DNA from 2 places in the Mesorhizobium sp. M0894 genome. Region 2 is predicted to be linked to the other one. Evidence: predicted binding sites of a transcription regulator. Region 2 holds the regulator's gene; the other holds the start of a gene.
The links. Region 2 encodes PhoB, which activates phosphate uptake and scavenging genes when phosphate is short. Its sites were predicted from a motif close to TGTCATNNANCTGTCAT; they were not measured.

Region 1 (5,550 bases), on a different contig from region 2:
CGCCGGTCATTTCGACGTCGCTCTATTTCGTCGTCTTCGGCTCGGCCATCGGCTCGCGCATCACCGAGATCGACGGCATCAGCTACGGCGCCTTCATCGTGCCGGGGCTGATCATGCTGTCGCTGCTGACGCAGTCGATCTCCAACGCCTCCTTCGCCATCTACTTTCCGAAATTCGTCGGCTCGATCTACGAATTGCTGTCGGCGCCGGTGTCCTATCTGGAGATCGTCATCGCCTATGTCGGAGGTGCGGCGACAAAGTCGATCGTGCTTGGCCTGATCATTTTGGCGACGGCCTCGCTGTTCGTGCCGCTGACGATCGAGCATCCGTTCTGGATGCTCGCTTTCCTGGTGCTGACGGCCGTGACCTTCAGCCTGTTCGGCTTCATCATCGGCATCTGGGCAAGAAGCTTCGAGCAACTGCAGCTGGTGCCGCTGCTGATCATCACACCGCTGACCTTCCTCGGCGGCAGCTTCTATTCGATCAACATGCTGCCCGGCATCTGGCGCACGGTGACGCTGTTCAACCCGGTGGTCTACCTGGTTAGCGGCTTCCGCTGGAGCTTCTACGGCAAATCCGACGTTTCGGTCGGCGTCAGCCTCGGCATGACGGTGGTCTTCCTGCTTGTCTGCATAGCGATCGTCGCCTGGATCTTCAGAACCGGCTACCGGCTGCGCAACTGATCGATTGGCCTTGCCAAGCAAAGCAGCCTTATCGATCAACGGAAACAGCACTGAGTGCAGCCCCTGCAACGATAGCCCCTTGACCTTCATGTTTTGTTATATATCATGTTATGATTTATCGCGAGGCGGATTGGCCTATGGAAGACGTCATACGATCGCTTGGCTTCCTGTGCCTGGGCAGCAGGATGAAGCGTATAGGCGAGCAACTGCAAGCGGAGGCGCAGCGCCTTCTCGACCGGCTGGATGTTCCGGTTCAGGCGAGCCAGTACCCACTGCTGGCCGCGCTCGACAGGCTAGGCCCCCTGCCTGTCGGGGAACTGGCGCAATCCCTTGGCATCGCGCAGCCAGGCGTAACGCGAAGCGTCTCGCTTCTCGCCGAGTTGGGATTGCTCGAGGTCAGTCCGTCGATCGATGACCAGCGGCGCAGGATCGTCTCCCTCACCAGGGACGGCCGGCGGCTGGTCGATGTCGCAAAGCGCGAGGTCTGGCCGCGCATCGAGAACGCCGTCGCGGATCTGTGCGCGGATCTTTCGGGGCCGCTTCTCGATCAGTTGGCCGCCATCGAGGACGGCCTCGCCGCGGCTCCTCTCGACCGTCGTGCACCAAAACCGAGAGATGCCGTGCAATGAAACACCTGCTTGACCGCCCGATCTGGAGCGCGCTTCAGACGCGACATCAGGCCTTCGCGCAAGGTGGCAACCTCGCCAGGCGATATCGGCCGTCGATTGTTCCTTTCGCCGCCACTGGCGCGGACGACGCGGAAAGCCTGCGGGCGCTCGAAAAGCTTGTCTCCCCGGGCGAGAGTGTGATCCTGCTTCAAGCGGACGCCATTGCTCTGCCCACGGGGCTTTCCGCGACTTCGACCGCGGCCGGGGTTCAGATGATTGCCGAGCAGCCATTGCAGATCGTGTCCGACGGGCGCGTGCAACGTCTGACGCGAGACGACGCCGCTGAGATGCTGGCTCTGGCGTTGGTCACCAAGCCTGGCCCATTCACGCTCGAAGCCTTGAGCCTGGGCGATTTTTGGGGTGTGAAAATCGAGGGCAGACTTGCAGCAATGGCCGGCGAGCGCATGAAGCAACCTGGCTATACCGAACTCAGCGGAGTGTGCTCACATCCGAAATTTCGCGGCGGTGGCCTGGGCAAGCTGTTGTCCATATTCGTGGCAAACCGGATAGTGGCGCGCGACGAAATTCCCTATCTCCACGCTTATGCCAGCAACGCCACGGCCATTAGACTTTACGAGTCCATTGGCTTCAGGTTGCGAAGCACAATGAATGTGGCCGTGGTTCAGCGCACCGAATGATTCGTCGGCGCATAATGCGTAGCATGGATGCATCCCGCATCGGGAAGGAAGGATTTCGTATCGCCGAAATCCTTCCTTGAGACTGCAAGACCTTGCTGCGTGTCAGACCGCGATCTTGCCACCACCTTGCCTGGTGATGGCAACGACCGCCGGCCGCACCGGCATGTCCGGCTTGAAGTCGGGCCAGCGGGTCGACAAATCCTCATAGTAGGACGGACGGCCGAAAGCCTCCCAGTCCTCGCCACCGTCGCCTGGATGCTGGACGGCAACGAAAGCGGTCTGGTCGTCCGGCGCAAACAGGGGACCACACATTTCGGCGCCGATCGGCACGCGGAAGAACAGTTTTGAGGTCGCCCGCGCCGGCCCTTCCGTATCGACCGCCCACAGACCGTCGGTGCGGCCAGTGGCCTTCGGACCCTGACCGTCGGTGGCGACCCAGAGGCGGCCGGTCGAATCAACCGCGCAATTGTCCGGCATGCCGAACCAGCCATTGGCCGTGGTTGCGGTCGAGAAGGTGGCGCCGACTGCCGCAACCGAGGGCTCACCGCATTTCAAGAGCACCTCCCACTTGCCCTTGGTGGCGGCAAAATCGCCACCGTCCTCGACGATCTCGATGATGTGGCCAAAGGCATTTTCGGCACGCGGGTTGGCGGCATCGACCTGATCGGCCTTGCGCTTCGAATTGTTGGTCAGCATGACATAGACCTTGCCGTTGGCGGCATTGGGCTGGATGTCTTCAGGGCGGTCCATCTTGGTGGCGCCGAGCAGGTCGGCGGCGCGGCGCGTCTCGATCAGCACGTCGGCCTGGCTGGCAAAGCCGTTCTCCGCCGTCAGCGGCCCTTGGCCGAAGACGATCGGCAGCCATTCGACCGAACCGTCGTCGGCAAACTTGGCGACATGCAAGGTGCCGTCGTCGAGCAAATCCATATTGGCGGCGCGGTCGTCCGGATTGAACTTGCCTGTGGTGACGAACTTATAGACATAGTCGAAGCGCTCGTCGTCGCCGAGGTAGAAGACGACACGGCCATCCTTGGCGACGATCGATTCGGCGCCCTCATGCTTGAAGCGGCCCATTGCGGTGCGCTTCTTCGGCACCGAAGTCGGATCCTGGACGTCGACCTCGACGATCCAGCCAAAGCGGTTCGGCTCGTTCGGCTCTTTGCCGATGTCGAAACGGTCGTAATGCGCTGCCCATTCATAAGCACCTTCGGGAATGCCGAGCCGCTTGTAATTGGCCGCTTCCTTGTGGCCTTGCGGCAGCTCGCCCGAGAAATAGCCGTGGATGTTCTCCTCGGCCATGACATAGGTGCCCCACGGCGTGACGCCGCCGGCACAATTGTTGACGGTGCCGACGACTTTCGTGCCGGTCGGGTCGGCGCTGGTCTTGACGCGGTCGTGGCCGGCGACGGGGCCGGACAGCGCGATCTCGGTGTTGGAGGTGATGCGGCGGTTGAGCTTGCCGTCGCGAACGACCTGCCATTTGCCGGCTTCCTTGCGGATCTCGACAATGGTGCCGCCATGCGCGGCCATCTCGACGTCGACTTGTTCCTTGCTGAGAGGCGCCTGCTTGGCTTTGCCATCGACGATGGTGACGAGGCCTGGAAACATCAGGTGCGGATTGGTGTATTCGTGGTTGACCACCAGCAGGCCGTGCTCGGCCGAGCCGTCGATCGGGATATAACCGACATAGTCATTGTTGTAGCCGAATTGTCTGGCCTGGGCTTCCGCCGACTGTTTTGTCGGATCGAATTCCGGCGAATCGGCGAACAGCGGATCGCCCCAGCGCAGCAGCACGTCGGCGTCATAACCGGGTGCAACGTGATGCTTGTCGTCGATGCCGGCCTCGAGCTCGTCGAAAGCGAAGGCGGAGCCTTCGGCGGCGCGGGCGTTGTCGGCGGTGATCAGCGCCAGCGGGCTGACGGTAGCGGCTATGGCCGAGACGGCAAGCGAGCCCTTGAGGAAGCCGCGGCGCGAGAACCGCGCGGCGATGATCTCACCCATGGTGCGGTTGTCGCTGGGATTGGCTCCTGGCCCATCGTTTTCCTCGAGCAGGCTGGTGCGGAAATGGACGTCAGGGGTGCGATGTTCGGTCATAGGGGCCTGCCTCTGGCTGGATGGATTGCTGGAGCGTGTTGCCTGGCCAATCCGGTATCGCCGGCAGGTCACAGTTTGATGACATGCCGGCTAATTGCCAGCTGCGATTTCGTGCCCAACATCAGCCCGCTTGACCGCGACCGGCGCTTCGGAAACAAGAGCTGCGGCAGGCGCGCAAGGACCGCATCGGGAGGAGCAAAAAGTGAGTTTCTGGGGACTTGGGCAGCTCTGCATTTCGACAGTGATCTTCCTGCTGGCGGCTACGGCGGCGAAGCAATGGGGGCTGGCGCCGAGCTTTGGCAAGATCGTGCTGACGTTGGCGCTCTATTCGCTCGGCAATCTGATCATGCTGAGGCTGATCCGTGAATTCGGCATGTCGGTGTCGTTCAGCCTGTCAGCGGTGATCCAGCTGGTGTCGGTGAACGTGGTGGCGCTGGTCTTCTTCGGCGAGCGCGTCAATGCCTTGCAGGCGACCGGCATCGTGCTTGCCATCGCAGCTGTGGCGCTGATTACGCTCGGGCCCTATCTGCAAAGGCTGTAACTGCGATCGGGCCGATGAAGAAGACTGCAAGCAGACTGCGCAACTGGCTGGAGTTCCCGGTTCTGCTGGCCGGGCTGATCATTGCCGGCGGGCTGTGGGGCTTCGAGGAGCTAATGGAGATGGCGCGGGCCACCACGCCGCATGCCTTCGATACCGAAATCCTGCTTGCCTTCCGCAAGGCCGGCCAACCCGACAATCCGATCGGACCGGCGTGGCTGGAAGGAGCGATGCGCGACATCACCAGCCTCGGCAGCGCCAGCGTGTTGGTGCTGATCACGGCAGCAATGATCGTCTATCTGCTCCTCATCCGCAGGCCAGGCGCGGCGCTTCTCATGTTCATCGCGGTAGCGGGCGGCCAGATCCTGTCAAGCGTGCTCAAGTTCGATATAGACCGGCCGCGCCCCGATCTGGTCTCGCATCTCGCCGACGTGGCATCGCTTTCGTTTCCGAGCGGCCACGCCATGCTGTCGGCGGTGACATATTTGACGCTGGGCAGCATGGCGGCGCGGTTTTTGCCCGGGCGGACAACGAAGATCTATGTGCTCGGGCTGGCGGTGCTGACGACGGTGGTGGTCGGCATCAGCCGCATCTATCTCGGCGTCCACTGGCCGTCCGACGTATTGGCCGGCTGGTGCGCCGGCTTTGCCTGGGCGATGCTGTGCTGGCTTGCGGCCCGGTTCCTGCAGCGATGGCTCGGGCGGGCCGGCGGCACCTGACTCATGTCAGTCGATTTGCGGTCAAATCAGCCTGTTGATCAGGCCATGGCCGCAGCCTGCCAGCAGGAAAACCATCGACAGCAAGGCTGTCGAGGTCGCCAACGCATTGAATACCTTCACCTGCTCATCCTTTTTGAGTCGTTGCCTGTGAAATCGGGATCGCAATGGATGTCCCGCCAAACGATGCCGAAATTGTAGCATGCTAGCGCA
Region 2 (5,550 bases):
ATCCTCTTCGTCATCACCTTCCTGATCCTTGCCGCCGCCCGCTATATGCTGATGCGGATCGACGCCCGTACGGGAGCCTGACCGATGTCGACATCCTCATCGCTCCACAGCCGCCGCAAAGCCAGGAATTCGGTGATGATGGCGCTTTGCGTCGTCGCCGCCGGCATCGGGCTTGCCTGGCTGGCGCTCATCCTCGGCGCACTGGTCTATAAGGGCACAGCCGGGCTTTCGTTCGCGGTCTTCACCGAGATGACACCACCACCGGGCGAGGCCGGCGGCCTGCTCAATGCCATCGCGGGCAGCCTGCTGATGACGATCATCGCCGTTGTCGTCGGCACGCCGATCGGCGTGCTGGCGGGAACCTACATGGCCGAGTATGGACGCTTTTCGCGCATCACCACCGTCGTCCGCTTCATCAACGACATCCTGTTGTCGGCGCCGTCGATCATCATCGGCTTGTTTGTCTATGAGCTGATGGTGCGGCCAATGGGACATTTCTCGGCCATTGCCGGCGCCGTTGCGCTTGCCATCCTGGTCATTCCGGTGGTCGTGCGCACCACTGAAGACATGCTCAACCTGGTGCCGAACGCGTTGCGTGAAGCCGGTGCCGCGATCGGCGCGCCACGCTGGGTGGTGATCCGTTCGGTCGCATACCGCGCCGCATTGTCCGGCATCGTCACCGGCATATTGCTGGCGATAGCACGCATTTCCGGCGAGACGGCGCCGCTGCTCTTCACCGCGCTCAACAACCAGTTCTGGAGCAGCAATATCAACGCGCCGATGGCCAGCCTGCCGGTGACCATCTTCCAGTTCGCTCTCAGCCCTTACGAGGAATGGCAGCAACTGGCGTGGACCGGCGCACTCATAATCACCCTGACGGTTCTGGGCTTGAGCATCCTCGCCCGCAGCCTTACCGGACGCAGAGAGGACAGATGACACAGATGTTGTCCCCAGACATGACGATGGCCAAAACGGTCGCCGAGAAGACGAAGATCGAGGTCAAGAATCTCAACTTCTACTACGGCCAGAGCAAGGCGCTGAAGGACATCAGCCTGTCGCTGCCTGAGCGCAGTGTCACGGCCTTCATCGGCCCTTCGGGCTGCGGGAAATCGACGCTGCTGCGTGTGTTCAACCGCATCTACGAACTCTACCCAAAACAGACGGCCGAGGGCCAGGTGCTGCTCGACGGCAAGAACATTCTCGACCGGTCGCAGGATCTCAACCTCCTCAGGACCAAGATCGGCATGGTGTTCCAGAAGCCGACGCCGTTCCCGATGTCGATCTACGAGAACATCGCCTTCGGCGTCAGGCTCTACGAGAACCTCGGCAAGTCCGAGATGGACGGCCGCGTCGAACAGGCGTTGAAGCGCGCCGCGCTGTGGAGCGAGGTCAAGGACAAGCTCAACGCCAGCGGCTTGAGCCTGTCCGGCGGCCAGCAGCAGCGGCTCTGTATCGCCCGCACCGTGGCCGTGAAGCCGGAAGTCATTCTGCTCGACGAACCGGCTTCGGCCCTCGACCCGCTGTCGACTGCCAAGATCGAGGAACTGATCGACGAATTGCAAGCCGACTACACGATCGTCATCGTCACCCACAACATGCAGCAGGCGGCGCGCGTGTCGCGCCAGACAGCCTTCATGTATCTGGGTGAACTGGTCGAGTTCGACCGGACCGAGAAGATCTTCACGTCGCCCCGCGAGAAGCGCACGCAGGACTACATCACTGGCCGCTTCGGCTGAGCCGTTCCGATCATGCATATGAGGACAGGACCATGGGCGAACACACAGTCGCTTCTTTCGACGAGGATCTCGAACAGATCAGCAAGCTGATCCGCGACATGGCCGACCTCGCCGGTTCGATGGTCGGCGGGGCGACCAAGGCCCTGTTGAATTCCGACAACGTGCTGGCGCAACGCGTCGTTTCCGACGACGCCATCATGGATGCGCGTCAACGCGAACTGGACGACCGCGCCATCACCCTGATCGCCAAACGCCAGCCGATGGCCCACGATCTTCGCCATGTGGTCGGAGCGATCCGCATGGCGGGCGACCTCGAACGCATCGGCGACCTTGCCAAGAATATCGCCAAGCGTGTGAGTGCGGTCGGCCTTAGCGTCACACCGCGCGACCTATCGCATTCCATCGATGCGATGGCGCAGCTGGTTCTCATCCAGGTGCAGGGTGTCATCGAGGAATATGCTGCAGGCGATGCGGCCGCGTTGGCCAAGCTGCGTGCCGCCGACGAGCGCATCGACGTCAAATACACGTCCGTGTTCCGCGAGCTGTTGACCTACATGATGGAAGATCCGCGCAACATCACCGCTTGCACGCACCTGCTGTTCTGCGCCAAGAATCTGGAGCGGATCGGCGACCATGTCACCAACATCGCCGAAAATGCGTATTATGTGCTGACCGGCGAGCAATTGCCGGTCAATCGTCCGAAGCAGGACGAAACGACAATGTCCGCACCGGTGACATGATGGGGGTGCCCAGCCGATGATCGCACCACGTATAATGGTGGTGGAGGACGAGGAGCCGTTGGGTGTGCTGCTCCGCTACAATCTCGAATCCGAAGGCTACCAGGTCGAGGTGGTGACACGCGGCGACGAAGCCGAGATCCGTTTGCAGGAGAATGTGCCCGACCTTTTGGTGCTCGACTGGATGATACCAGCGGTTTCCGGCATCGAGCTCTGTCGTCGGTTGCGGGTGCGCCCCGAAACCGAGCGGCTGCCGATCATCATGCTGACCGCGCGCGGCGAGGAGAGCGACCGGGTGCGCGGTCTTTCGACCGGCGCTGACGACTATCTGGTGAAACCGTTTTCGACACCAGAATTCATGGCCAGGGTCAAGGCGCTGCTGCGGCGCGCCAAGCCGGAAGTGCTGTCCAGCGTGCTAAAGGTCGGCGACATCGTGCTCGATCGCGAATCGCACAGGGTCTATCGCAAGAAGAGCGAAATCAGGCTCGGGCCGACCGAATTCCGGCTGCTCGAGTTCATGATGCGGCATCCGGGCCGTGTCTTCTCGCGCAGCCAGTTACTCGATAATGTCTGGGGCGAGACAATCTACATCGACGAACGCACCGTCGACGTGCATGTCGGGCGGCTGCGCAAAGCCGTCAACAACGGCCGGATGCCGGATGTCATCCGCACCATCCGCGGTGCCGGCTATGCGATCAGGGAAGATTGACCCGCCTGGTCAGGCTACGTTCTTTCTGACGCTGGGCCTCATTTGCGCGCCCGGCGCGAAAATCTCCTGGTCGACGAAGCTTAACGCCCGCATCGCGCAGCCTTCGCGGATCAGCGGCAATTCGTTCGGCTCTGTATCGAAGGAGATCGAGCCTGAATGCTGACCGCCGGCGGTCTGGGCGATTGCCTTCCGCAAGGCCGGCTCGATCAGATCGAAGGCGGCGGCACTGGCGCCGACCATCGCGACCGGTGCCGGATCGATCAGCGCGAACAGCGAGCCGAGACCGAAACCCAGCGCCTCGCCGGCCTTGCGGTAGGCCTCGCGTTCCGGCCCATCTTTCTCGCGCGCCCGAGCCGCCAGTGCTCGCATGTCGGCGTCGCTGACGTCGGCGACCGGTTCGCTGTCGTCGCTCATCTGTCTGGCGTTGCGCCAGATGGCGTAGTTGCCGGCATAGGCCTCGATGCAGCCGCGCCGCCCGCAACGGCAGAGCGCGCCGCCCGGACGATGGATCATGTGGCCAAATTCGCCGCCCGAGGAATGCGTCCCGGTGAACAGTTCGCCCTTCAGCACCAGCCCCATGCCGATGCCATGCGAAAGCAGGATGGCGATGAAGTCGTCGCGATAGCGATCCGGATTGCGCCAGCGCAAAGCCACCGCCATCATGTTGCAGTCGTTCTCCACCGTTGCCGGGATGCCGAATTCGCCCTCCAGCATGTCGGCAAAGGCGATGTCGGTCTGCGGCGTGATCGGCGACCACAGCATGGCGCGTGCAGGGGAGTCGGTAATGCCCTGAATCGCCAGGGCGATGCGGGCGACACTGCGGACGTCAAGGTCTGGATCCTGCAGCCGGCGCCGGACGATGGCCATGCATTCACGGATCAGCTCGTCGCGCGGCATGGTCAGCGTGTCCAGCCGGCGCTGTTCCTCGGCGACCACCTGTCCCGTATAGTCGATAATGGCGGCCGACAGGAAATTCAGCGACAACACCACGGTCAGCACCGCCGCCGCTTCCGGGTTGAGGGCGAGGCCGACCTGCGGACGACCGCGTTTCAACGAAACGGGCTCACTTGCCTTGCTCTCGGCGAGGATGCCTTCCCGTATCAGGTCGGAAGAGATCGCCGATATGGTCGAATGGCTGAGGCCGGTGGTTGCGGCGATCTCCGTACGCGATGGCTGGCCGGCCCGGCGCACGGCCGAGATCACCATCGCCCGGTTGCGCCGGCGCAAATCGTCATGGCGGATTCCGACCGACATCGTTTTGCTTTCCTCCCGGTTTGCCGCGGCCGCTCATGAACCGGAAGCCGTCGGTAATGCCGACAAATAGTGTCGGATGAGGCAAATAGTGTCAGATGCAGGTGGCGCTGTCATCGTTTATTCCGAAGCTCGAAAAAAGTCGCAGCAACATCAAAATCCATCAGAATCGATGTTGACAGCAGCGGGAGATCGGGCCAGTATTTTTTCGAGGCTCGAAAAAATTAGCGCCTCTAAGCTGGCCTTTGGGGCCAATTGGTCACGCCGTACGCGGCGCAGGGAGGATATGATGAAGAAATTCACGACCGCCATTCTGGCGGGTGTCGCCATGACGCTGGCGCTTGCGTCGGTGGCGCAGGCTAAGGACAAGGTCATCGGCGTTTCCTGGTCGAACTTCCAGGAAGAGCGCTGGAAGACCGACGAAGCCGCAATGAAGGCGGCCATCGAGGCTGCCGGCGACAAGTATATCTCCGCCGACGCACAGTCCAATCCGGGCAAGCAGCTCACCGACGTCGAGAGCCTGATCTCGCAGGGCGCCAACGCACTGATCATCCTGGCGCAGGACGCCTCGGCGATAGGGCCGGCCGTGCAAAAGGCGCTGGACGAAGGTATTCCGGTTGTCGGCTACGACCGGCTGATCGAGAACAAGGACGTCTTTTACCTGACCTTCGACAACAAGGAAGTCGGCCGCATGCAGGCCCGCGACGTGTTCAAGGTGAAGCCGGAAGGCAACTATGTCTTCATCAAGGGCTCGGGCGCCGATCCGAATGCCGATTTCCTTTTTGCCGGTTCGATGGAAGTGCTGAAGGACGCCATCGACAGCGGCAAGATCAAGAATGTCGGCGAGGCCTATACCGACGGCTGGCTGCCGGCCAACGCCCAGAAGAACATGGAACAGTTCCTGACCGCGAACGACAACAAGGTCGATGCGGTGGTCGCCGCTAACGACGGCACTGCCGGCGGCGTCGTCGCCGCACTGACGGCGCAAGGGTTGGCTGGATCGGTTCCGGTCTCGGGCCAGGACGGCGACCACGCCGCGCTGAACCGCATCGCGCTCGGCACACAGACGGTCTCGGTGTGGAAGGACGCGCGCGAGCTCGGCAAGAACGCCGCCGAG

Region 1: the regulator PhoB is predicted to act here: its motif matches at 4,151-4,167, upstream of NKH91_RS27480 (PhoX family protein).

Annotation. Positions count from the first base shown of each region.
Region 1 covers NZ_JAMYOG010000020.1:26,466-32,015, reverse strand. Annotated here, with positions in the region: gene NKH91_RS27495 (ABC transporter permease) at 1-683, shown strand, start outside; gene NKH91_RS27490 (MarR family winged helix-turn-helix transcriptional regulator) at 821-1,312, shown strand; gene NKH91_RS27485 (GNAT family N-acetyltransferase) at 1,309-1,989, shown strand; gene NKH91_RS27480 (PhoX family protein) at 2,092-4,083, opposite strand; gene NKH91_RS27475 (hypothetical protein) at 4,286-4,624, shown strand; gene NKH91_RS27470 (phosphatase PAP2 family protein) at 4,639-5,340, shown strand.
Region 2 covers NZ_JAMYOG010000003.1:73,276-78,825, reverse strand. Annotated here, with positions in the region: gene pstC (phosphate ABC transporter permease subunit PstC) at 1-81, shown strand, start outside; gene pstA (phosphate ABC transporter permease PstA) at 85-936, shown strand; gene pstB (phosphate ABC transporter ATP-binding protein PstB) at 933-1,736, shown strand; gene phoU (phosphate signaling complex protein PhoU) at 1,769-2,476, shown strand; gene phoB (phosphate regulon transcriptional regulator PhoB) at 2,493-3,182, shown strand; gene NKH91_RS06580 (ROK family protein) at 3,192-4,436, opposite strand; gene xylF (D-xylose ABC transporter substrate-binding protein) at 4,723-5,550, shown strand, end outside.